DNA from 3 places in the Glaciecola sp. SC05 genome. Region 1 is predicted to be linked to each of the others. Evidence: predicted binding sites of a transcription regulator. Region 1 holds the regulator's gene; each other region holds the start of a gene.
The links. Region 1 encodes LexA, which represses DNA repair genes until DNA is damaged. Its sites were predicted from a motif close to TACTGTATNNNNATACAGTA; they were not measured.
Positions count from the first base shown of each region.

Region 2: a site for LexA is predicted at 4,737-4,756, ahead of AB9H30_RS04935 (YebG family protein). Genes of this name have one in related genera too.
Region 3: a site for LexA is predicted at 6,070-6,089, ahead of recA (recombinase RecA). Genes of this name have one in related genera too.

Region 1 covers NZ_JBGIYY010000008.1:44,957-53,407, forward strand. Annotated here, with positions in the region: gene ilvA (threonine ammonia-lyase, biosynthetic) at 1-763, shown strand, start outside; gene plsB (glycerol-3-phosphate 1-O-acyltransferase PlsB) at 881-3,319, opposite strand; gene lexA (transcriptional repressor LexA) at 3,469-4,092, shown strand; gene coxB (cytochrome c oxidase subunit II) at 4,543-5,652, shown strand; gene ctaD (cytochrome c oxidase subunit I) at 5,664-7,274, shown strand; gene AB9H30_RS08870 (cytochrome c oxidase assembly protein) at 7,303-7,941, shown strand; gene AB9H30_RS08875 (cytochrome c oxidase subunit 3) at 7,944-8,451, shown strand, end outside.
Region 2 covers NZ_JBGIYY010000004.1:50,503-58,953, forward strand. Annotated here, with positions in the region: gene AB9H30_RS04915 (YhdP family protein) at 1-1,348, shown strand, start outside; gene AB9H30_RS04920 (carbon-nitrogen hydrolase family protein) at 1,341-2,165, shown strand; gene tldD (metalloprotease TldD) at 2,158-3,603, shown strand; gene AB9H30_RS04930 (MBL fold metallo-hydrolase) at 3,600-4,364, opposite strand; gene AB9H30_RS04935 (YebG family protein) at 4,406-4,690, opposite strand; gene AB9H30_RS04940 (HAD family hydrolase) at 4,824-5,387, shown strand; gene AB9H30_RS04945 (helix-turn-helix domain-containing protein) at 5,768-7,279, shown strand; gene AB9H30_RS04950 (GspE/PulE family protein) at 7,311-8,451, opposite strand, start outside.
Region 3 covers NZ_JBGIYY010000001.1:41,349-49,799, reverse strand. Annotated here, with positions in the region: gene AB9H30_RS00185 (chemotaxis protein CheB) at 1-1,772, opposite strand, end outside; gene AB9H30_RS00180 (putative bifunctional diguanylate cyclase/phosphodiesterase) at 1,948-4,629, shown strand; gene recA (recombinase RecA) at 4,844-5,887, opposite strand; gene AB9H30_RS00170 (CinA family protein) at 6,228-6,839, opposite strand; gene mutS (DNA mismatch repair protein MutS) at 6,948-8,451, shown strand, end outside.

The sequences.
Region 1 (8,451 bases):
TACCAATGACGAAATTTGCACGGCGATTAAAGATATTTTTGACGACACCCGAGTGATTGCCGAGCCTGCTGGTGCCTTATCGATTGCGGCAATGCGGAAATATTGTGCGCAGCACGATCTAAAAGGCGCAAAAATAGCGGGCATTTTATGCGGAGCAAATATTAACTTTCACACCCTTCGCTATGTGTCTGAGCGCTGCGAGCTGGGGGAGCAAAAAGAGGCGGTATTTGCGGTTAAACTAAAAGAACAAAAAGGAGCGTTTAAAGCTTTTTGCGCGACCTTAGGCGGTTTGAATATTTCGGAATTTAACTATCGCTTTGCCACTAATAGCGAGGCGCACATTTTTGTTGGTGTTAAGTTAAAACAGGGCCGAACTGAATTCACCGCGCTTATGCAGCGCTTACATGAAAATGCTTATCAGTGTTTTGATCTGTCAGACAATGAACTTGCCAAGTTGCACGTGCGTCATATGGTTGGTGGGCGCCCACAAACACCGCTAAACGAAACCATTTTTTCATTCTCGTTTCCAGAGTATCCAGGCGCGCTTATGCACTTCTTAAATACTCTGGGTGAGCAGTGGAATATTACTTTATTCCACTACCGTAACCATGGTGCCGCTCAGGGTTTGGTGTTGGTCGGTTTTGATATTGCTTCTGGCGAGAGAGCGCTGTTTAACAAGCATCTAGAAGCCTTAGACTATTCAGCGCAAGAGCATACCGATGACCCCGCGTATCAATTCTTTTTGGCCGCTGATATCCACTAAATTTTCGGGGGCTTGGCAGGCTTTAAAAGATACTCGTCTATCCATCAGATAGCATTGCTTCATGCGCAATAAGGTGCGTTAGGCGAAATCGTTAATACGATTTGCCCATAGTTGGCATTATGTGTGTATTTGCTCTAAATGTTGAATAATTTCAGGCCACACCAGCGGTATAATCGCCCGTTTTAATGCCAAACTGCTCTCAGAAAACGCGAGGTTACCGTCTTCTCGGTTACTTAAATGTTTATTCTCTCTGAGCGCCATCACGAAACTTCCTAGCACATTTTTGTCATAAAACTCTGGTGAGTGCATGCCAAACAGTGCAGACAATCGCTCGGCGATGGTTTGACTTTGTTTTTCGAGTTGTGAACGGCCAATGATTTTCTCGGTTTCTAAGACATGCAAAACGGTCGCATAACGCTGCAGCGTCTCTTGCATTGTGCGACTGAGCAGCCAAGCTGAATGGAACTTTTCAGCCGTAGCAACTGGTGGTGATAAGTAGTCACCTTGCTGTTTGAGTAAACCAACAGATGCCATATAGTCGACTAAATGCTCCACATACTCGATTGCTTGTTCATTGCTGTGATGCAAAAAGAACTCGCGTTTTAGCAGTGGATAAAGGGTCTGCACGAGGCTTATCAATTCGCTTTTTTCAAGCTGTTTATGCGCAAACACCGCGGTCATAACAAGGCCTGGAATCGCGAACATATGCAGAATATTGTTGCGATAAAAAGTTAATAGCAGACCATTATCATCTTTTGGTGACACCATCGATCCATAGGTATCTTGGCTTTGTTCAAAGCGATTTAAGGCTAGCGTGCGATCTACCAATGCATCAGCAGGTTCGTCTGGTAAGGTCGAGTCTTGACTGAACTTGACCTGGGTAAAAAGTTGTAAGTAGTCATTAATGGATTCGACTAATGCTTTTTTACTTACAATCTGTGTTTTAGAAGACAGTAAGCATAACGCCACCATCGCTGAGCCATTAAGTGCTGCTGCGCGATTAATTCTCGTCATGATTTTATCAGCCAGCGAATTTACGACGGGGGTCAACCACTTTGGCTTTTTGTCATCAAGGGCTTTTTGTTCACGCCAGTCGCTAACCGACTCATCTAAAAAGTTGCTAAGCTGAATTGGCTCACCGAAATTAACAAAACCATGTCCATAGTTTTTAAGCTTACGAATAGCCGAAAATACTTGAGTAGGGGACTCTTTCTTTTTTGACTTTCCCTTTAGCTCTTTCATATAGCTTTTTACTTCCATCACGTGCTCATAGCCAATGTAAACCGGCACAATCGAGACTGGACGTTTGATACCCTTGGTCATAGCTTGCAAAGTCATCGCAAGCATTCCGGTTTTTGGCGGAAGTAGTCTCCCTGTTCGGCTGCGGCCACCTTCTGGGAAGTACTTCACCGAATAGCCTTTGTTAAAGAGTAGCTCGAGATACTCTCTAAATACCGCGGTGTAGAGTTTATTGCCTGCAAAACTCCGCCTTAAAAAGAAAGCCCCGCAGCGCCTGAAAATTCCGCCTACAGGCCAAAAATTAAGGTTAATGCCGGCCGCAATGTGCGGCGTCACCAAGCCCTCGTTATAAATCACGTAGGTAAGCAATAAATAATCCATGTGACTTCTATGACAGGGCACGTAAATTATCTCATGCCCGTTTTTTGCTAACTCTCTGACGCGCTCTGCATGACTGACATCAATACCATCATAAATTTTATTCCAAATTCGTCTGAGTAGTCTGTCGCCAATACGAATGAGGCCCTCTCGATAGTCGGCGGCCACTTCGTCGATATATTTCAGTGCCTCATGACGACAAGCTTCTGGGCTGATAGATTTTTGTCTCGCGTGTTCGTCTATTGCAAGTTTGACTGAAGTAGCGCCTAAAATTGAGTTATATAAGGTTTGTCGCTCGAGCAAGGTAGGGCCACTGAGGGTTTGTCGCTTACGCTGAAAATGCGTCCGCGCCACGCGCACTAGTTTTTGCGCTATCTGTTTGTCGCTGCCATGCAGTTCAGACATTTGTCGCGTAGACACCGGAGCTGAGTAGCTAACGAAGTTGTCTCGCCCAAAAAACAGCACAATAAAAAGCTTTCGGAGCCAGTTTGGAGATGCTTTGATGGCAAATAGCTGTGCAAAGCCGCTTTTTTCTTTACCAGCAGAGCGTCCCCAAGAGATAAACACGGGGATCACCTGTAAATCAATGTCGAGGTGCTCTCTGTGTAAGTGAAAGTATTCTGTAAAAACATCTTCAATGCTGGTTTTTTTAACCCTGCGGGTTAATAAGTTTTGAGGGCGTGTTAGGAAGTAACGTCGTTTGCGCTCAGCGCCAGCGATCTCTATATTTTCAAATGGATTGGGCAAATCTAGGGCTCGGGCCGACTTGGCCAGAGCTAACTGATCGGTAAAGGATTCGGTTTGCAATAAATACACAATAGGTTTCGTTTTATCGATACCTAACTCTTTTTCAATATCCGCAGGCACGCTTTTTACTGAAACTAACCAGCCTATGGCTTTAGATGCTAACCAACGAAAAGCAGAACCAATCTGTGACATGCGCACTCCGAATCAAAGTAAGGCTTAAATATTAACATGCTTTCAGGTACTTATGCCTAGCTTTAAAAAGCAATTATTAAATTAAGAGTATTGCGCTTTGCCAATTAAAGGATATACTCCAACTAACTGTATAGAAAAACAGGCTGGTTATGCGTCCACTAACTCCTAGGCAAGAAGAAGTACTCAAACTCATAAAAACAACCATGATTGATACTGGTATGCCGCCTACTCGTGCAGAAATTGCGAGAGAGCTCGGTTTCAAATCTGCAAACGCCGCTGAAGAACATCTCAAGGCATTGGCGAAGAAGAATGTGATCGAAATCCTACCGGGAACGTCTCGTGGGATAAAGCTCAACTGTCCACTAGAAGACGAAATTGAGCAAGGTATTCCCCTCATTGGTCGGGTGGCAGCAGGTCAACCTATCCTTGCTCAGGAACACATCGACTCGCACTATAAAGTTGACCCAGCAATGTTTCACCCTGGTGCTGACTTTCTGTTAAGAGTTAACGGTATGAGTATGATGAAAATTGGGATAATGGATGGCGATCTATTAGCTGTGCACAAAACTAATAATGTCAGAAACGGCCAAATTGTGGTTGCTAGAATAGATGATGACGTCACCGTAAAACGCTTCGAGAAGAAAGGGCCGCTGGTGATATTGCATGCTGAAAATGACGATTTCTCACCAATAGAAGTCGATCTGCGGACACAATATTTCGAGATAGAAGGGCTTGCAGTAGGCGTTATTAGAGATAACGTAAATTTAAATTAAGACCGCAAAAAAAAGGGCAGTTTCTTCTCAGGAAACTGCCCTTTTTTCTCCTAAAATGATACAAATTTAAGCCATAAACCACCTGAAATTCGCAGAAAAATCTGCTGCCTTTTCTATGTTTTTACAAAAGCTTGCTTGCAAGTTACGTACAACAATATTCACGGCAAATTGGTGATTATTTACGCTCAAAACTTCCATTTGATTAAAAAATAAGCTAACTATTAGTAAATACGAACTGTTTGTATGGTTTTTCTCCAAAAAGTACTAGACGTATCCTTCGGATTGATTAATCATTAGCGAGTTATTCACATTCTAATAACATCGGACGTAGAATTTCTGATTTTGTCTAGAAAAATAACTGGCAAAACAGAACTCGTATTAAGAATACGTCAACCTCAATTTTGGGAGTCAAGTGTGAAGTCGCTGCAAATTACTTTAAGTGCTCTATTGATGAGTGCGCCCATGATGGTACTAGCCACTAGTGCATCAGAGAGATCCGATCTTAACCTTCGCCCTGGCGTGACAGATATCAGCCAAGAAGTTTATGGCCTGCATATGATGATGTTTTACATCTGTATCGCGATTGCGGTCATCGTATTTGGTGTAATGTTTTACTCAATGGTAAAGCACCGTAAATCGAAAGGTGCTAAACCTGCACATTTCCATGACAACGTAAAAGTTGAGATTGCTTGGACGGTAGTGCCGTTTTTGATACTGATTGCAATGGCTGTGCCTGCTGCCAATACTTTGATTGAGATGGAAGATGCATCTAAAGCTGACATTACCGTGCTGGTGACAGGTTCCCAGTGGAAATGGCACTATAAGTATATGGATAATGATGTGGAATTCTTTTCCACCATGGCAACCCAACAAGAGCAAATCCGCAACAAATTTACAAAAGGTGAGAACTACCTACTAGAGGTTGATCGCCCTTTGGTTATTCCTACCGGAAAAAAAGTACGCTTTTTAATTACTTCTGATGACGTTATACATTCATGGTGGGTGCCAGACTTTGCAGTGAAAAAAGATGCAAACCCTGGATTTATAAACGAGGCATGGACTAATGTAAACGTGCCAGGGGTTTACCGCGGCCAATGTGCAGAGCTATGCGGAAAGGATCATGGCTTCATGCCCATCGTAGTTATTGCAAAAGATCCAGTTGACTACGCTGCCTGGATTGACGAGCAAGAAGCGATTGCTTTAAGAGCAAAAGAAGAAGAGCAACGTTTGTTGGCGATGAATATGTCAATGGAAGAACTAATGGCTGATGGCAAAAGAGTACATGAAGCGGTTTGCGCTGCATGTCATATGCCTAACGGCGAAGGCCTAGCTGGCGTATTCCCAGCAATTAAAGGTTCTTCAATTGCATTAAATGACAAGCCTGCACACATCGATATCATTGTGTACGGTAAAGCTGGCACTGCCATGCAGTCATTCGCGAAACAGCTCACCATGTCAGAGATTGCTGCGGTCGTTACATACCAACGTAATGCTTGGGGTAACAACACTGGCGATATGGTACAAGCAAAAGATGTTAACGCCATTATGAATGGCAACTAGGAGATAATTAGATGTCGACGGTAACAGATACTGCACACGGCGCCGATTCACATGATGGTCATGACGATCATCATCACCACATCCCGAAAGGGCTGATGAGATGGGTGCTCACCACAAACCATAAAGATATAGGTACTTTGTATCTGTGGTTTGCGTTTATTATGTTCTTGGTAGGCGGCGCAATGGCTATGGTCATTCGTGCTGAATTATTCCAGCCGGGTTTACAAATCGTTGAACCTAATTTCTTTAATCAGATGACCACCGTGCATGGACTGATAATGGTTTTTGGTGCAGTTATGCCGGCCTTTACAGGACTTGCGAACTGGTTGATCCCCATGATGATTGGGGCGCCAGATATGGCATTGCCACGCATGAATAACTGGAGCTTCTGGATTTTACCGTTTGCTTTCGCTATTTTGTTGGGTTCATTGTTTGTTGAAGGTGGCGGACCAGCCTTTGGTTGGACGTTCTACGCGCCATTATCAACAACGTATAGCGGAGACAGTACGGCGCTATTTGTATTCTCTGTGCATATTATGGGGATCAGTTCAATCATGGGCGCGATCAACGTTGTTGTAACCATATTCAATATGCGTGCGCCTGGTATGACTTACATGAAGATGCCGTTGTTCGTGTGGACTTGGTTAATTACTGCCTTCTTGTTGATAGCAGTCATGCCAGTGCTTGCGGGTGTGGTAACCATGGTGCTTACCGATAAGTACTTTGGCACCAGCTTCTTCGACGCTGCCGGCGGTGGTGATCCAGTGCTGTTTCAGCACATATTCTGGTTCTTCGGTCATCCTGAAGTTTACATCATGATTTTGCCGGCCTTTGGTATCATCTCTGAAATTGTCCCAACGTTCTCTCGTAAAAGGCTGTTTGGCTACGCTTCTATGGTCTACGCGACAGCGTCGATTGCATTATTATCGTTTATTGTATGGGCTCACCATATGTTTACTACGGGTATGCCGGTGGTCGCTGAGATGTTCTTTATGATAGCGACGATGATCATTGCCGTACCGACGGGTGTGAAGGTATTTAACTGGGTAGCGACGATGTGGAGAGGCAGTATTTCTTTCGAAGTCCCAATGCTTTTTGCTATCGCATTTATCGTTCTATTCACCATTGGTGGCCTGTCAGGATTAATGCTCGCCATTGTGCCAGTAGATTTCCAATATCATGACACGTATTTTGTGGTAGCTCATTTCCACTATGTACTGGTGACTGGTGCTATCTTCTCGATCATGGCTGCCGTGTATTTCTGGCTACCGAAGTGGACTGGTCGTATGTTCGACATTCCATTAGCAAAAGCACACTTCTGGTGTTCATTAGTTTCAGTTAACTTATTGTTCTTCCCTATGCATTTTGTAGGGCTAGCCGGCATGCCTCGTCGTATACCTGATTATGCTTTGCAGTTTGCTGACTTTAACAAATGGATAAGCATCGGCGGATTTGCGTTTGGTTTATCGCAATTAATCTTCCTAGTGTTGGTCATAAAAGCATGTCGTAAACAAGGTGACAAAGTTTCCTCACAAGTGTGGGATGGAGCTAATGGCCTAGAATGGGAAATTCCTTCTCCAGCGCCTTATCACACCTTTGAAACACCGCCTGTTATCAAATAGACAATAGACAATAGGCAAGAGGAAATTTATGTCAGATGACAAGCAAGCACCTTTAAATCGTCAGAGCGCAACTAGCGCTCCTGACGATGGTGTTGTGCAAGCGCCTCAAAACCATGGCAAAACTGTTGCGAAGCTGTTGATGGTGGTCTTGGGTATGTTTGGGTTTGGGTTTGCCTTGGTCCCGTTGTATGACGTATTTTGCGATATTACCGGCATTAATGGTAAGCCAAGCGACCAAGCAGCAGTTTATGAATCTATAGACATTGATACGTCTCGAGTCATTACGGTCGATTTTATTACTCGCACTAACTCGGGAATGCCTTGGGAATTTACGGCGCAAACAAAGCGCGTTGAAATCCACCCTGGCGAAATGAGTGAAGTTGCATTTTTTGTCAGAAACCCAACCAAAAGAGATATTATTGCACAAGCAATACCTTCTATATCACCGGGCATGGCGGCACTTTATATCAATAAAACGGAATGCTTTTGTTTTAAGCATCAACCCCTAAAAGCGGGGGATGAAGCGCTTATGCCAATGAATTTCTATATTGACCCGCAACTACCTGAAGATATTACTTTTTTTACCTTGCAATACACATTGTATGACATCACCGAAAATGCTGACGAAGCAGAAGTAGTGGCGATGAATAGCAGCCTACGGAGATAAGCATGGCTCAACCACAAGAACAATATCAAAAATACTATGTACCCGAACAAAGCGTGTGGCCAATTGTTGGCGCGGTAGCGTTATTTTTAATCGCGGTTGGCGCGGGCAACTTTGTTGTTGAAGTGACTCGCGACAAGTCGGGTATAGGCGGATACATTTTGCTTGCTGGCTTGGTCATGCTCACGGTAATGGTAGTGGGCTGGTTCAAGAACCAAATAGACGAATCTATGAGTGGCTTATATAGCGCGCAGTTAGGTAGGTCTTATCGCCAGGGTATGGCGTGGTTTATATTTTCAGAAGTGATGTTTTTTGCTGCCTTCTTTGGCGCCTTGTACTATGCCCGATTTATTGCGGTGCCATGGCTAGGAGGGGCTTCAAACAACGCAATGACTAATGAAGTACTATGGCCAGCATTCGAAGCAATGTGGCCGCTAGTTGCTACGCCAGGTGGCACTGAAACAACTGCGATGGGCTGGGGCCTGCCCCTAATGAACACCATTATCTTACTAA
Region 2 (8,451 bases), on a different contig from region 1:
TAAAGAAAGGCAATTTAGCCGCGCGCATTTAGCATTGGGACAAACTGATTTTGTTGGTATGGGCGTAGGCTTTAGCATTAGTGCTAACCTACCTTTTATCGATACCGAGAAATGGGTGGCAAGCGTGGCTGCCTTGGTCGGCGGTCTGCAACAGTCGGAGCGTTCTATTTTATCGTCACCGGAGCGAATATTTGCACAGGCCGACCAACTGCTGCTTGCGGGCACACGCATTACCGATGTAAATGTTACGGCAAAACGCCTAGATCGTGATTGGCTGTTAGAAATTGATGCTGATCAAATGCGAGGCACTGCCGATATTAGCAGCGACTGGGTGTCAAAAGGAGTTCGCATTGATGCTGACTATATCAAGCTCAACGACATTGATTTTAGTGTCGCTGCTACTCAGGCAGAACGTGAAATTGACCCTAAAACGATGCCGAATATCAAATTTAACTGCGCCGCTTGTGAGATTGCGAACATTGATTTGGGAAGGGTGACACTGGAGGCTGAGCCGAATAATGACGGTCTAGAAATAACCCGATTACTTATAGAATCAGAAAATGGCACTATTAATGCGTTAGGACAGTGGTACCAGCGGCATAGCGACCATTATACCTTTATAGCGGGGGATTTATTAAGCGATGACTTTGGCCGACTATTGAGTAATTTTGGTCTTGATTCAGGCGTTAAAGACTCCGAGGCTAACATAGACTTTGCGCTCACATGGAAAGACTCGCCGATGGATTTTGGTTTTGAGCAACTTGACGGTCAAATCGAATGGAGTCTCACTGACGGATACTTAACCGAGGTCAGCGATAAAGGCTCGCGTATATTTACTTTGTTGAGTTTAAACTCATTGGTTCGAAAGTTGTCATTAGATTTCAGAGATGTGTTTGCAAAAGGCTTTTTTTATGACGATATGAAAGGCAGTATTCAAATTACCGATGGTAAAGCCGATACTCGGGATACCGCTATTGACGGCGCTGCAGGAGATATTGAAATTTATGGTTACACTGACTTAGTGTCAAAAGAGTTAAATTATAATGTGAGCTTTACGCCTAACGTAACGGGTAATTTACCTGTCTTGGTGTACTTTTTTACCGTGAGCCCACCTTCAGCTTTAGCCGCTCTAGCAATAGACCAAGTGCTAACTTCTGCCAAAGTTATTTCAAATGTAAATTACTCAGTTTCCGGCACAATAGATGATCCAGTGCTTATCGAAACTGGCAGGCAGAGCACGGAGGTTGAATTACCCACCCGTCGAGACTTGTTTGAAGAAAAAGAACCGCTAGAGTTTTTGCCGCCAACCGTTGATGACTTATTGCCTTTGGAGTCCAATAGTGAGTGATCTTATTGCTATTCAAATCAACGGCAGTCCCTCGATAGCAGAAAACCTAGAGAAGTTAGACAGTCTGCTCGGCCATGCGAGACCCAAGCCAAATTCACCTGCATTGGCTGTATTGCCAGAATGTGCGATTCAATTTGCTTGCTGTGGAGCAACAATATTAGAAAATGCAGAAAATATGGGACAAGGCCCTATTCAGGCTCGCTTAGCGAATATGGCGCAAAAGCATAATGTGTACTTGGTGGGCGGAACAATGCCCATAAAAAGCAATGATTCGGCTCATTATTATGCGGCTAGCTTAGTATTTTCTCCAGCAGGTAAATTAATTAGTGCATATAACAAAATTCATTTGTTTGATGTAGAGGTACAGGATAAGACGCAGTCCTACCTTGAATCAAAATTTACGCAGCGCGGCGAGCATATTGCGACTTTTGATAGCCCTTGGGGCAAGGTAGGCCAAGCCATTTGTTACGACCTTCGTTTTGCAACGATGTTTGATGCTATGATGCCAATGAATATTGTGGTGATACCCAGCGCATTTACTAAAGCTACCGGTCAAGCTCATTGGCACGCATTGTTAAAGGCTCGCAGTATTGAACTGCAGTGCTACATAGTAGCAGCCAATCAGGTTGGCACCCATCAAGATGGTCGCGAGACTTTCGGGCATTCATGTATTTACTCTCCCTGGGGAGAGTTGTTGTCTGTCATTGAAAACGAAGAAGGGTGGGCCTCTGCAAGGGTTGACTCTGCGCGCCAATTAAGTATCCGAAAACGCATGCCCATGCAGTCACATAAACGAGAGAGATATAAATTTGAATAATTCCGTTGTCGAACATTTACTGCATCAATCTGGATTAGACCAAGCTCAAGTTTTTGCTTATTTAGAGAAAATTTTGCATCATCAAAATACCTTTGCTGATATGTATTTTCAATCGAGCCAGCATGAAAGTTGGGTATTAGAAGACGGCATTATCAAAGATGGTAGTTATAATATAGAGCGTGGTGTGGGTGTTAGGGCAATCAATCATGAAAAAACTGGCTTTGCATATTCTGATGAGATAAATGCTGATGCCTTGCTAAAAGCTTGTAATGCTGCGCGCAGCATCGCCCCGGCCAATGGAAGCCTGAGAGTTGCGCCCCTAGCAGCAGCTCAACGTACCGCCTTATATACCGAAACTAATCCCTTATTAGCAATGACTGATGATGAAAAAATCGCGTTATTACGCTTAGTGGATGAATATGTCCGTAGACAAGAGCCGAGCGTTAGTCAGGTTGTGGTAAGTCTGACAGGGGTGTATGAAGAGATACTAGTGGCAGCTACAGATGGTACCTTTGCTACGGATGTTCGTCCCTTGATAAGACTAAACTGCAGCGTCCTGTTAGAAAAAGACGGTAAAAGAGAGCGCGGAGCTTCAGGCTGCGGTGGGCGAAGAACCTACGAATTTTTCAGCGCGCAAACTGAAAGTGGGATCCCAAGATATGAACAGCTTGCCAATGAAGCATTGCATATGGCAAGAGTGAACTTAGAGGCGGTTCCAGCGCCCGCTGGCGCGATGCCGGTAGTGTTAGGCAGCGGCTGGCCTGGTGTACTCTTGCATGAAGCGGTCGGTCATGGTTTAGAGGGCGATTTTAATCGCAAAGGTGCTTCTACTTTTAGCGGCAGAATGGGTGAACAAGTCGCTTCAAAAGGCGTAACTGTAGTTGACGACGGTACGCTTGCAGATCGCCGCGGCTCACTTTCAGTTGATGATGAAGGAACGCCTACTCAATATAATGTGTTGATTGACGATGGAATTCTTTGTGGTTACATGCAAGACAAGATGAACGCAGGTTTAATGGGTGTGCCAGTAACCGGCAATGGTCGCAGAGAATCCTACGCGCATTTACCCATGCCGCGTATGACAAACACCTATATGTTGGGCAAAGAGCATAGCGCTGAAGAGATTATCGGCTCAGTAAAAAAAGGCATATTTGCCCCTAACTTTGGTGGCGGGCAAGTGGATATTACCTCCGGTAAATTTGTTTTTTCGACTTCAGAAGCATACTTGATTGAAAACGGTAAAATAACGCAACCCATTAAAGGCGCTACACTGATTGGTAATGGACCTGAAGCCATGCAAAAAATCTCGATGATCGGCAACGATTTAGCCCTAGATGCTGGTGTTGGTGTGTGCGGGAAAGACGGTCAGTCAGTTCCGGTTGGCGTAGGTCAGCCAACCCTAAAAATTGACGAAATGACAGTAGGTGGAACTGCTTAAGCTTCTGATTGGCTTTTGAAGCGAGCCAACCTTCTTGCTAAATGAAAAATGGTTTGTTGGACATTTTGAGGTTTGTTTGGTGCTCTGGAGACCAACTCTGTTATTTCGTCTTTGGATATTTGCTGGCTTGGAACATGGGCCATCATAATTGTGTATCCATTTAAATCATTCAGCCGCTTCAATGACGCTTTATAGTCCTTAGGATGATTTACTGGGTAAGGAGATTGAAGTTGCCCTCTTACTTTTACGACTAAGTCGGCAACATAGCAGCACTTATGTTCATGGTTTACTACGGAAATATCCATACTTGTGTGACCAGGTGTATATAGCACTTGCCAATCACTAAAACCCGGTACCGCCTCACCATCAGCTAACATCAAATCTGGATGTAGATTAGGCGGATACCATATAAAACTCCGTTTTCTACCTAATTTACTGGCCACCCAATGCGCTAAAAATATATCAGTTAAATGGGATACTTTACCGCCGATGCCAGCATACCACTGCTTATTAAATACGCCGCTAATAATCTGACATCCAGATTTTTTACGTAAATAATGCGCGCACCCAGCATGATCTGGATGCATATGTGTAACTAAAACGACTTTTAGATCGCTGAGAGGACGTTGCAATGTGTGCTTAAAATAATCAGCAATTACCGTAAAGTCAGCCTTGCACGCCCCATCAAGTAAGAGACAACCGTGGGGGTATTCAATTAAGAATATATTTTGAATGTAGCCACGTAGTTGATGTATATGCATGCCTTGATTATAAGACAGATTTAACTCATCCTACCAGCGCTTTATGCCTTTTTAATTGCGACCACGTCGGCTTTTTCAGCTTCAAGTATATTATCTGCTTGTGTACCGCGAAGCAGTTTACCGACAGATTCTTTATTTTTAGCAAGTAAGATGGACAGTTCTTCGGCAACCGCCTCGTCCAACTCCACCCCTTTTTGCTTAATGTAATGACTTAGATTATCTGCTATCTCCAACATTTTGTCGTATTGGTCAGCTTCTTTTTTATCAGTGGTTACCAACTTATCGACTCCTTTATGTTGAACCACGTATTGCGTGATAACGGCCATGTGGAACTCCTCGTTACATAAAATAGACCTATACTATACTCCCATGCACTGTACAAATAAACAGTCTCGTGGTCTAAATGTTAGAATTAACACTATAAGTCAGCGTGGATAGTTTTTGTATAGGCGGTATGTAGTGTTTTGTTTTACTAAAGTAGCGGGCATCATTTTTGATTTGGACGACACGCTGGTTCATGCAAATCTAGATTTCAAACAGATGAAGCAAGAAATTGGCTGCGATGAGGCAATGGATATATTGACTTATATTGAGCAAATTGAAAGTTGTGATGAGCAAGAGAACGCTCGGCAAACTGTCTTGAGGCATGAGCTAGAGGATGCTCATACTTCAGAGTTAATCACCGGCGCTTTAGATTTCATTTTAAACGCTCAGCAACTGGGGATCCCACTGGCTATTGTGACCCGCAACTGCAGAGAGGCGAGTGAAATCAAAATACGCAACAACAATATTCCCATCAATTTGCTTATTACTCGTGAAGATGCTCGCCCCAAGCCTCATCCTGAAGGCTTATTAAAGATCGCTGAGGGATGGCAACTACCGTGTCAAAAAGTTGCCTATATTGGTGATTATATTTATGACATTGAAGCTGCTCACAACGCCAATATGCAAGCTTGGCTCTATAAAGGAAGTTCAAAAAATAAACAGTATGCAGACAATCTGTCGTTTGTACCTAAATATTAAAGGCCGAAATTTTTATTGTTGATAATAGTTTAAGAAAATTTTAAGTAACATCAGAAAAAATCGATTTGCGATGAAAATTTGCACAGCTTAATTTCCACTCGGAATCAGTGTTAAATACAAAGGTAAAAGCTATACAACTATAAGATACAAAATGAGGGAAATAAGCAATGGATGCTGTACACGTGGTCTTGTCGAGCGAAATGCTCTCGACAAAGGTGATATCTATAAAGGATTTATTGATAGGGATAGCGATAATATTGTTCGGACCCTGCTGTCTATATATCAGAAAAATGTTATCGCGGGTTCACGGAGTTACTGAACACTCCTCTCAAAAATATGTACAAAGACGCCAAATAAAACCTCGTAAAAGTACGGCCCATGTGGCAGAGGCTTTAAGCGGTGTTATTGAAAACATGGTTCACTCACAATATGTTGTAAAGGACAAAAAGCGATACCCATCGCTTTATCAAACACCACTAAGAGATAACCTTCAGGTTTTACGGGCACTATCAAACGAGCTTCAACAAAGTACGCATTTTGCTATTGATTCTGCAACCCCAAGCAATAGTATCGGTAGCTCACAAGGTGTGTCTGAGGGTATTCAAAAAGCGCTTGCTTCAGAGCAAGTTTTGCACGATTTATTGCCTGCTATCAAAGACTATGCTGAAACAGAAAACATCAATATTAGTGTGTTTGAAAAAGCTCATGGTTATATCAATATAAGGAACGGTGTTGCTGAGAAAATGTTAAGGGAGCTGCTCTTAAATGCAATCAAACATAACCCTGCTCACACTGATATTCATTTCACGTGCAGCTTTACTAAAAGCCACGTAGTTTTTGAAATCAAAGACGATGGCGTCGGCATACCCGCGGGTGTTCTCAATGATGCTTTTGCCAAAAGTAAAGCGATTCAAGTAAACCGCAGCCGTCGGCTTTCAGATGCTGAAATACGCATAGACATCAAAACAATTGCGGTACAAGCAGCCCAGCTAGGCGGAAAACTAGTTATGAGAAGTGCAATTAATATGGGCACACATGTACGCCTTTTGCTTCCAGCTGCAGAACTAATATCGCGGCCGCAGTATCTTCGCTACAAGAAACCTGAAACATCGGTTCAGCCGGCCTGCGATAGCCGTAAGAAAGTGTTGGTGATCACAAAGCACTCTTTGATGAACGACACTTTGTACAGACACCTTCAAAATCAATACTCAGTTTACTGCTATGCTTCATTTGATAGAGCTTTGTCTGCATTATTTGAAATTAAGCCTGACATTGTTGTGGCTGACTTTAGTTGGCAGCATGCGCTAGGTATTCAGTTCTGTCAGTTTTTACGAGGGAGCTCTGCTATGTCGCAGGTACCTTTTGTTATGGTAACGATGGCATTAGATCAAGCTGAAAGAGTTAAAATGTACGCCAGCGGTGTTAGTGCGATTATTGAAAAGCCTTTAGACCAAGACGAATTAAAGACGGTGCTAAACAATATAGTGCGGAATCAAACCGTGTTTGAAAATGAAGTTAAAGAAGCGTGTGTTGCCTATACTATAGGCGATAAGGCGACTGAAACACTAGCAGAGCAAAATGAGTTCATTTCTGCATTTAAAAAAGTAATTACACATAATTACCAACGAGAAGCGTTTAATCGATTTGAGGCCTCCTCGGCTCTACACATCAGTGAAAAAACCTTACAAAGGCGAATGACAGCGCACTTTGACATGACTTTCGGTCAATATTTACGCAAGCACAGATTGAAGGAAGGGCGAAAGCAATTACTGATAGGCAAGCTGATTACTGAAGTAAGCTTTGATGTTGGTTTTAACTCAACGTCATATTTTGGTCAGTGCTTTAAAGAGGAGTTTGGTTATCCGCCCTCGATGTTATCCAAGGCATGTTAATAAAATCATAAATGACCGCTACCCTAACAAGTTAGTGACCACCAAGTATTTGAACTTGGGTAATATCAGTGTCGCCTTTTAAGACTTTTAATACCGCGTCTTGAGTTAGTGTGCGCATGCCATCATTCATGGCCTGGGCCTTCATAGCCGACACGGACGCTTCTTTGTATACCATAGCGCGGAGTTCGTTGGTCATACTTAACAGCTCATGGACGCCGGTCCGACCTTTGTAGCCAGTATCACCGCAATTATCACATCCTTTCGCTTTTTGCAGCATTACTTGCTCACTCAAACCAAGCTCCGCGAAGTATTCTTCGCCATACTGACGTTGCAAAAAGGCCATATCGTCTTCAGAAGCCGGGTATTCTTCTTTGCAACTCGGACATAAAGTACGAATCAAGCGCTGCGCTAAAATACCAACGCAAGCGTCAGAAAAGTTAACTGGATCCAATCCTAAATCAAGCAAGCGAGTGATGGTTTCGGGCGCGGAGTTGGTGTGCAGAGTCGACAATACTAAGTGACCGGTCAGTGACGCTTCAATCCCAGCGTGAGCCGTTTCTTTGTCACGCATCTCACCGATGAGAATGATATCGGGGTCGGCCCGCAAGAAAGCTCGCAATGCGTTGGCAAAGGTAAACCCAATTTTGGGACTTACTTGCACTTGCTGTAAACCAGCTTGAGTTATTTCTACTGGATCTTCAGCGGTCCAAATTTTCTTGTCGGGCGTGTTTAGATATCCCAAAATTGCATGCAAAGTGGTTGTTTTACCTGAACCAGTTGGCCCTACCACTAACATAATACCGTGCGGTTTTTTTATCATCGATTCAATCATCCCCATGTTGCGAGGGGATAAGTTCATTTTTTCGATTGGTAATGCACCGCCGGTGGCGAGTATCCGCATAACCACGCCTTCACCAGCAACGGTTGGAATAGTGGCGACACGGACTTCTACCGCTTGACCTGACAGCTTAAAAGCGAGTTTGCCATCCTGCGGTATACGTTTTTCAGCTATATTCAAACTCGACATAATTTTGATACGAGCGATGACGGCATTATGATGTGAAGCAGGAACTTGATTGATATCCCTAACGACACCGTCGACCCGCATGCGCACGCGAGTAGGCGCACCCTTTTCCGGGTCGATATGAATATCTGAGGCGTTTAACCGTTTC
Region 3 (8,451 bases), on a different contig from region 1:
TGCAACGCTGACGTCACTGCAATACTAATGTCGTCGTTAACCATATCGCCAACTTTAGTACTGATGCGTCCTGGCGGTAAGCGCCTGACAAACGGGCTCAAATCGCCATACACGTGCAAAGCATTATATTCATCGTCTAACAGTATGCATGGGGGAACGTATTCGGTGATCAAAGCTTCGTTAGCAAAGCCCGTGGGTGAGCCGTGCGCACTGTTGCTGCGGTAGTTTTTCATCAAACTAGACACGGACGGTATGTTTTGGGCCACTTTCTTTGCTGACGGGATCGCGGAGCTTGAACCCAATGACAAACGCGCATCACTGTTTTTCTTAAATATTTTTTGACGCTCACTTACTGTATGGAAATACTGCGATAGCTCACCTAAATTCTCAGACGAACCCAAAAATAGGTAGCTGTCTTTTTTCAAGGCAAAATGCAGCGACGATAGAACACGTTTTTGAGCACTCGGTTGAAAATAAATCAGCACATTACGACAGGTAACTAAATCAATATTAGAAAATGGCGGATCCATTATCATATTGTGACTGGCAAACACAACCGAGTGCCTGACTCGCTGAGAAACCTGATAGCCGCCAGTAGGGTATTTATTAAAATGCTTAGTCAGAATATCGGCGTCAATGTCGTGCATTACATCTTCGCCATAAATTCCTGCACTAGCCTCAGTAATCGCGTCTGAATTCACGTCGGTAGCAAACACTTTTATATCGCGTTTTAATCCTTGTTTTTCAACTTCTTCATGCAACAGTATCGCAATTGAATAGGCTTCTTCGCCAGATGAACAGGCGGCTACCCATACTCTGATCAAGGCGTTGGGTTTTGACTTGGTCACAATATCGGGAATGACGTCATCAGCTAACTTTTTGAATGCGTCGTGATCTCTAAAAAAACGAGTCACGCCTATGAGCAGCTCTTTACTTAAAATCTTTACTTCATAACTGTCTTTGAATAAAAGCGTTAAATAATCCGGCAAAGCGTTAATTTGCTTGATTGTCATGCGTCGTTCAATTCGCCTAGCAATTGTCGAAGGCTTATACTTTGAAAAATCGATGTCACTTTTCATTTTCAAAATATTGAATATTTCGCCCATCACATCTTGGCTGACTTCCATATCTTGGTGCAGTCCGTCAGATTGACCGCTCACTAATGGATGCTCAATGTAAGTGGCTAGTTTTGCCCCCATATCTTCTGGGCGCAAAATCAAATCCACAATACCAGTATTAATTGCACTGTTGGGCATACCTTCAAATTTAGCACTGTCGGGCTCTTGAGCAATGATTAATGCACCCGTTTCTTTTAGCGCTTTTACGCCGCGGCTGCCGTCAGACCCCGTGCCCGATAAGATAATGCCAATAGCACGATGCTGTTGATCTTCGGCCAGTGAACGAAAAAACACGTCAATCGGAAGATTAAGTCCAGAGTCAGGGGCTTTTTCAGTTAGCAAAAGCTCGCCTTGTGCAACGATCATATTCTTTTTGGGGGGCAGTAAATAGATAGTATTTGGTTTGGCTAAAACACCGTCTTGCACATTTTGAATAGTCATGCTGGTGTGCTTGCTAAGCAGTTCTAGCATCATACTTTTGAAATCGGGTGATAAATGCTGAACGATAACAAAACAAGCACCAGTATCTACAGGTAGGTTCTGAAGCAGACTCTGCAGAGCTTCCAATCCGCCAGCAGAAGCACCGATGCCTATGTAGTGGGTCGGAAGATTTAATTCAGTACTAGCAACACTGTTCTTTGACCTAACCGCCATGGTTTGATACCTTCTGATAATGGTTTGTTAATTATTCATAAATCAACGTAGATTGATGCGCTTTTTAGCTGTTTGTATTATCTTGAAAACTATAACATTATTTTTGCAAAATACAGCAGTCTTATAAGAAAGTTACGCACTTTAACAAATATTGGTTTTAGGAAACTACTGCTAAATGAAAGAAAAAGAAATAGACGAAGCCGCAAGGCATGCTCTCCAAGAACCAAACGAACTTAACAATAGACGCAAAGACGTCGGCACTCGCGACGCCATTGACGCCATACAAGAACTACTATTCGACCCCGATGCATCTACCAGAATATTCCATCTCGTTTTAAAATATCTAGCCGACATCACCGACAGCGATTTTGCAGTGTGCTTTGTATCAGGGAAAGATGCTGAATTCCCAATCTATGCGAATACCAAGTTAACACCCCTGTACTACGGCAATAATAAACCCTTTGTCAACGATAGCGTTTTATCGGCTTGGGTGAGTCAAAAGAATCTGCTGACCACGTCTATCTACTACAATAACCCTATACCCACCGGCACCAGAGCATTATTGTGCAAAGATATTGAATTTTCTTCGGTGATGATTTTACCCATTGTGCTGCACAGTGAATTGCGCGCAATTTGTGTATTAGCAAATAAAAATGGAGATTACACCGCCGCGTTGATGCACAAACTAAAGCCAATCATCGGCGCAGTCATGTGCACCCTGCAAAGCGCCGAGACTGTTCGTGGTAATTTTTTAGGGCTTGATAAAAAAATTGCAAACAATCGCTACCTTAGCAGCTTAATCTCGTCATCACCGGTCGGAGTTGTCGTTGTAAACAGTGATTTTACGATATTGCTGAGCAATCCTGTTGCTCAAGACATGTTAATTCGATCAGAGTTTGAAATAGAACACACAGGCAGCCCTAGTCTTGCCGGCATGGACATTCGCGACTTTATTCCCACTTATGATTCTTTATTTCAATGGTCAAATCAACAGGCAAAATTTGGTGTTTCTGAGCAAGCCATGGGACCGCGAATTTGGTTAGAGCGTGAAGCCAGAAGAGACGATGGCAGTGTCTGCATAGTCAATCTGACTATTTTCAGATACATGCATGGCGCGCAGCGCTTCACTACTTTGCAAATTCAAGATACCACTGACATGCGCCAAAGTGCCGAAGAGTATAAACGAACATCCCAACAGCTCAACGCCCTCACTCAACTTGCACCTGTTGCCATCATAAGAGTCGATAAAGACTGGAACTGCGTGTTTGCAAACGACAAGTGGTTTGAGTTTTCTGGACTCGCGAGCGATGAGGGACTGGGCCAAAATTGGATTAATACTATTCACTCCGCAGAAGTCACCGACTTTTTAGAAGCCCTCTACGACAGTCTTCAAAAAGCTGAAGACTATAGCCAGGAAGTAAGATTAGTCACTCCCCTTGGCACCACTAAGTGGGTCGATTTTAGCATGCGCATATTGTTCTCTGCGGATGGCGAAGTCGAGGGCTTTTTAGGCACTTGTGCTGATGTCACCGAACGATATATCACTCAGGAAAAACTTCGCCACATTGCTGAATACGATGGGCTTACCGGCCTCGCTAATCGCGTATTATTTAATGACCGTCTGCAACAGGCCTTTTTAGCGTCTCAGCGCGATGAGGCATTAGTGTCGGTATTTTTCTTGGATCTTGACGGTTTTAAAGACGTCAATGATACGCTGGGCCACAATATTGGTGACATTTTGTTGCAAAAAGTAGCAGAGCGATTGATCAATACCCTACGTAAAAATGACACTGTCGCCCGCTTTGGCGGAGACGAATTTGTTGTATTGCTAGGCAAAGACGATCATGTAACTGACGAAGTGGTAGTGGCTGAAAAAGTGATTCAATGCGTGGCCGAACCTTACATGATTGACAACAATGAGATATTTATCACTACCAGCCTTGGCGTAGCGAGAGGAAGCTTTGCTAGCTCTGACCCAAACACATTACTAAAAAATGCTGACTTTGCGCTATATAGCGCTAAAAGAGAAGGTAAAAACAAATACCAAATTTTTAATGAAGTTTTAGAAATTGGTGCAAAACGACGCATCAACTTGCTTAATGAATTACGTACTGGACTCAAACGCAACAGCTTTTGTCTATATTACCAAGCGATATGCAATAGCCAAACTTCTGCCATTGTCGGTTTTGAGGCGCTGCTGCGGTTTACGAATAAAAAAGGAACCATTGTTGCCCCTGATCGCTTTATTCATATGCTAGAAGAAACAGGCATGATAGTAAAAGTGGGAAGGTGGGTAATTGAAGAAGCCTGCAGGCAATTGGGCCGCTGGCAAAAAGATAAAAAATTTGCCACAAACACTTACCTCACCTTCAATGTTTCAGCAAAGCAACTACTAGAAGACTCTTTTGTCTCGCATATAGAAACTTGCTGCGTAAAATATGGGGTTGACCCCAGCAAATTAGTCATGGAAATGACTGAATCGGTAATTATTAATAAACCAGAAAAAGTAAAGGCTATTTTAAAAGAAATTAAGTCAACTGGGATCAGATTAGCGCTTGACGATTTTGGCACAGGCTATTCATCTTTGAGTTATTTGCAAAACTATCCTTTTGATATTATCAAGATAGACAAAAGCTTTCTGGATGATTTATCAGAACACAACAACAACACCAAAATTGTAAAAGCGATTATTGCGCTTGCTCGTTCTTTAGAGCTTCAAGTAGTGGCTGAGGGAGTCGAAAGCACTGCCATTTTGGACATCATTGCTAAGCTTGGTGTAAATAGCTTTCAAGGATTCTGTATCAGCAAACCTGTGCCGCTGAAATCAGTCTCAGCCTTGCTCTTAGAGTACCCATAAGCCATAAAATTGTTCTTAAAAAATGGAGGAATACGCATATATGCTCCTCTTTTACTTTGTATTTAACTTAGGCTATAGAGTTTTTTAACAACTCGGTAAATGATATATCAAGACATAAAAAGGCCGATTAGAACCCAAGCGTTACAATGCATTATCACGCTGAGTTTCTAACCGGCCTTTCGCTGTTAAACAGGTAAAACCTTTATTTTACGGCTTATGCCTTAGCAGTATCGTCTGACTCTTTTACCGCGTCGTCAGTTACTTTTGGCATAAGCAATTCGGCTCTTAACTTACCTTCAATCTCATTCGCTAAGGCTTTGTTATCTTTAAGATATTGCACAACATTTGCTTTACCTTGTCCGATACGATCACCGTTGCAGCTATACCAAGCGCCAGCTTTATCTATCAGCTTATGTTTTACACCTAAATCAACCAACTCGGCCTCTTTGCTAATGCCTTGACCATACATGATTTGGAATTCCGCTTGTTTGAAAGGTGGAGCAATTTTGTTCTTAACCACTTTTACGCGAGTTTCGTTACCGACAACCTCGTCACCATCTTTAATCGCACCAATACGTCTGATATCTAGGCGCACTGAAGCATAAAATTTAAGTGCATTACCACCGGTAGTCGTTTCAGGATTACCAAACATGACCCCAATCTTCATCCGAATTTGGTTGATGAAAATTAGCATGGTATTGCTACGCTTTAGGTTACCGGTAATTTTACGCATACTTTGCGACATCATACGAGCCGCAAGGCCCATGTGAGAATCACCAATGTCACCTTCGATTTCGGCTCTTGGCGTGAGTGCAGCCACTGAATCTACCACAATCACATCAACCGCTCCTGAGCGAGTAAGCATGTCGCAGATTTCTAGCGCTTGCTCCCCAGTATCGGGCTGAGAGACCAGTAGTTCGTCGATGTTAACGCCTAATTTTTTAGCATAAATTGGGTCTAACGCATGCTCCGCGTCGACGAATGCGCAGGTTTTACCTTCGCGCTGTGCAGAGGCAATCACTTCAAGCGTTAATGTGGTTTTACCTGATGATTCAGGGCCATAAATTTCAACTATTCGGCCCATTGGCAATCCGCCTGCACCCAATGCAATATCCAAACCTAATGAGCCTGTTGAAATGGTTTCAACATCCATGGTGCGGTTTTCGCCAAGCTTCATGATAGAGCCTTTGCCAAACTGCTTTTCTATTTGCGAAAGGGCTGCTTCTAGTGCATTTGCTTTGTTAGTATCATTTTTCATTTATATTTCCTTTAATCATGCTGGCAAAGTACATCGCTCAGGCTAAAAAATTGTTGTGGCTAATAATTGTTATGTTTAATGATTTAGCTACTGTGTGCTTTACTAAAGACTCTTTTATAAAATATTTAGTAAAACTCGCTCATATAGATGAACGTTAGGTGTAATCATTTATATCGCAAGTATACTGTATGGTTATACAGTTTCAACGCTTTATTTACACTTTTTTATAACTGTATGAATTTACATGTAAATTAATTTAATTTAGACCTTTTATGGAGGTCGCTTAGCCATCTTATACAGCTAATAGGTAAATATTGATGGGATAAGTATGCCACGGGATTTATTGTGCTTGAACTACACAAGAGATCAGTTTTTCAAGGGCCAACACAATGGCTTGATCTCGCACTTGCTGACGATCACCTGAAAAACAGCGATTAAAAGTATGTGTATCAGTCGCGCTTTGGATTGCAAACCATACCAAGCCTACTGGCTTGCTCGGTGTTCCTCCGCCGGGGCCTGCAATTCCGCTTATAGCAACAGCAAAGTCTGCCTTTGCCCGCTGAAGACCGCCTTTGGCCATTTCGATAACGACTTCCTCAGAAACCGCGCCATGCTTATCGAGGGTTTGCTTAGCCACTCCAACTAAATCAGTTTTAGCTTGATTAGAATAAGTTACCCAAGACTGATTAATCCAAGCAGATGAGCCCGGCACATCGGTTATTGCAAAAGCTAAGCCGCCGCCGGTACAAGATTCTATGGTGCAAACGCTGGCTTGCGCGGTTTGCAGCGCCTCACCGAGTTGCTCGGCTAATTGATATTTGTTTTTAAAGTGAGCATTGAGCATACAGGCGTTTTTTCTTCTCTTGTTTTGCATTAGACTATCTGTGTCTAACAATAGCGCACCTTCATTTTTAAATAAATGATTTGCGGCATCCGCTATCAAATTCATCATAAAGCGATCGATAGATAAGCAAATCTGGCTAACCGTTTAATTAGAGACTGTACATAAAATATGCCGAGCGCCCATACAACTGCCGATTCAAGCTCAAAACAAACGCCGATGATGGCGCAATATTTGGGCATAAAAGCTGACCACCCAGATATTTTGCTGTTTTACCGCATGGGCGACTTTTATGAGCTATTTTTTGATGATGCAAAAAAGGCATCAAACTTACTGAACATATCACTCACTGCAAGAGGTAAGTCTGGCGGTGAGCCAATCCCTATGGCTGGCGTACCCTATCATGCCGCTGAAAATTACTTAGCAAAGCTGGTGAAAATGGGCGAATCGGTGGCCATTTGTGAGCAAGTAGGCGATCCTGCCACTAGCAAAGGCCCGGTTGACCGTAAAGTTGTTAGAATAGTGACTCCGGGCACTGTCACCGACGAAGCTCTACTCGACGATAGACAAGACGCAGTATTGGCCGCCGTCACTGCGCACAAAAATATGTTTGGCATTGCCTATATTGATTTGGCCAGCGCACGCTTTCACGTAATTGACTGCGCCGGTGAAGAAGCCTTTTTGGGTGCACTAGAGCGCATCAAAGTTGCAGAGTTACTGTATTGCGAAGATTTTGAATATGTGCACCTGCTTGAAAAATTTAAAGGCAAACGCCGCCGTCCAATTTGGGAGTTTGATCAGCAAACGGCGTTAAGTAAACTCAACGCACAATTTTCGACCCTAAACCTCGACGGCTTTGGTATTGATGCTGATATGCTTGCCATCGGCAGTGCCGGCTGCGTATTGCAATACGTGCAAGAAACCCAGCGCACTCAACTGATACATATTACCCAAATCACCCACGATAATCACAGCAGCATTTTATATATGGATGCCGCTACACAGCGAAATTTAGAGCTAACGAGAAACTTATCGGGTGGCACTGAAAATACCGTATTGAGTGTGATTGACAAGACCTCGACCAGCATGGGCTCGAGACTGCTGCAGCGATATTTGCATCAACCTATTCGAGACAAAGCCGAAATTGAAAAGCGCCATACCATCATCAGCGCCATTCAATCGTCTGACTACCAGCAACTGCAAAGCCTATTAAAAGAAATTGGCGATATCGAACGCATTCTCGCCAGAGTTGCCTTGCGCAGTGCACGACCACGAGATTTTGCTAGATTGAGCCACGGCCTCAATCAATTGCCTGAATTGCTCGCGCAATTAACGCAGCTCAATGTTGACGATAAAACCAGCAAAGTGGTCAGCTACTATCTTGATGCAATATCACATTATCCAGAACTTGCAGAACTTTTAAATCGCGCGATTATCGAGAATCCACCTGTGGTGCTAAGAGATGGCGGCGTAATTGCGCCTGGGTATAGCGAAGAGCTTGATGAGCTGCGTGATTTGGCGCAAGGAGCTAGCGCATTTTTAGATGCGCTCGAAGTGCGTGAACGAGAGCGCACCGGCATTTCTACCTTAAAAGTCAATTACAATAAAGTACACGGATTTTATATTGAAGTCAGTCGAGCAAACAGCGCTCTGGTGCCACCTGACTATGTGCGCCGACAAACCTTAAAGAATAACGAACGCTATATTATTGAAGAGCTAAAAG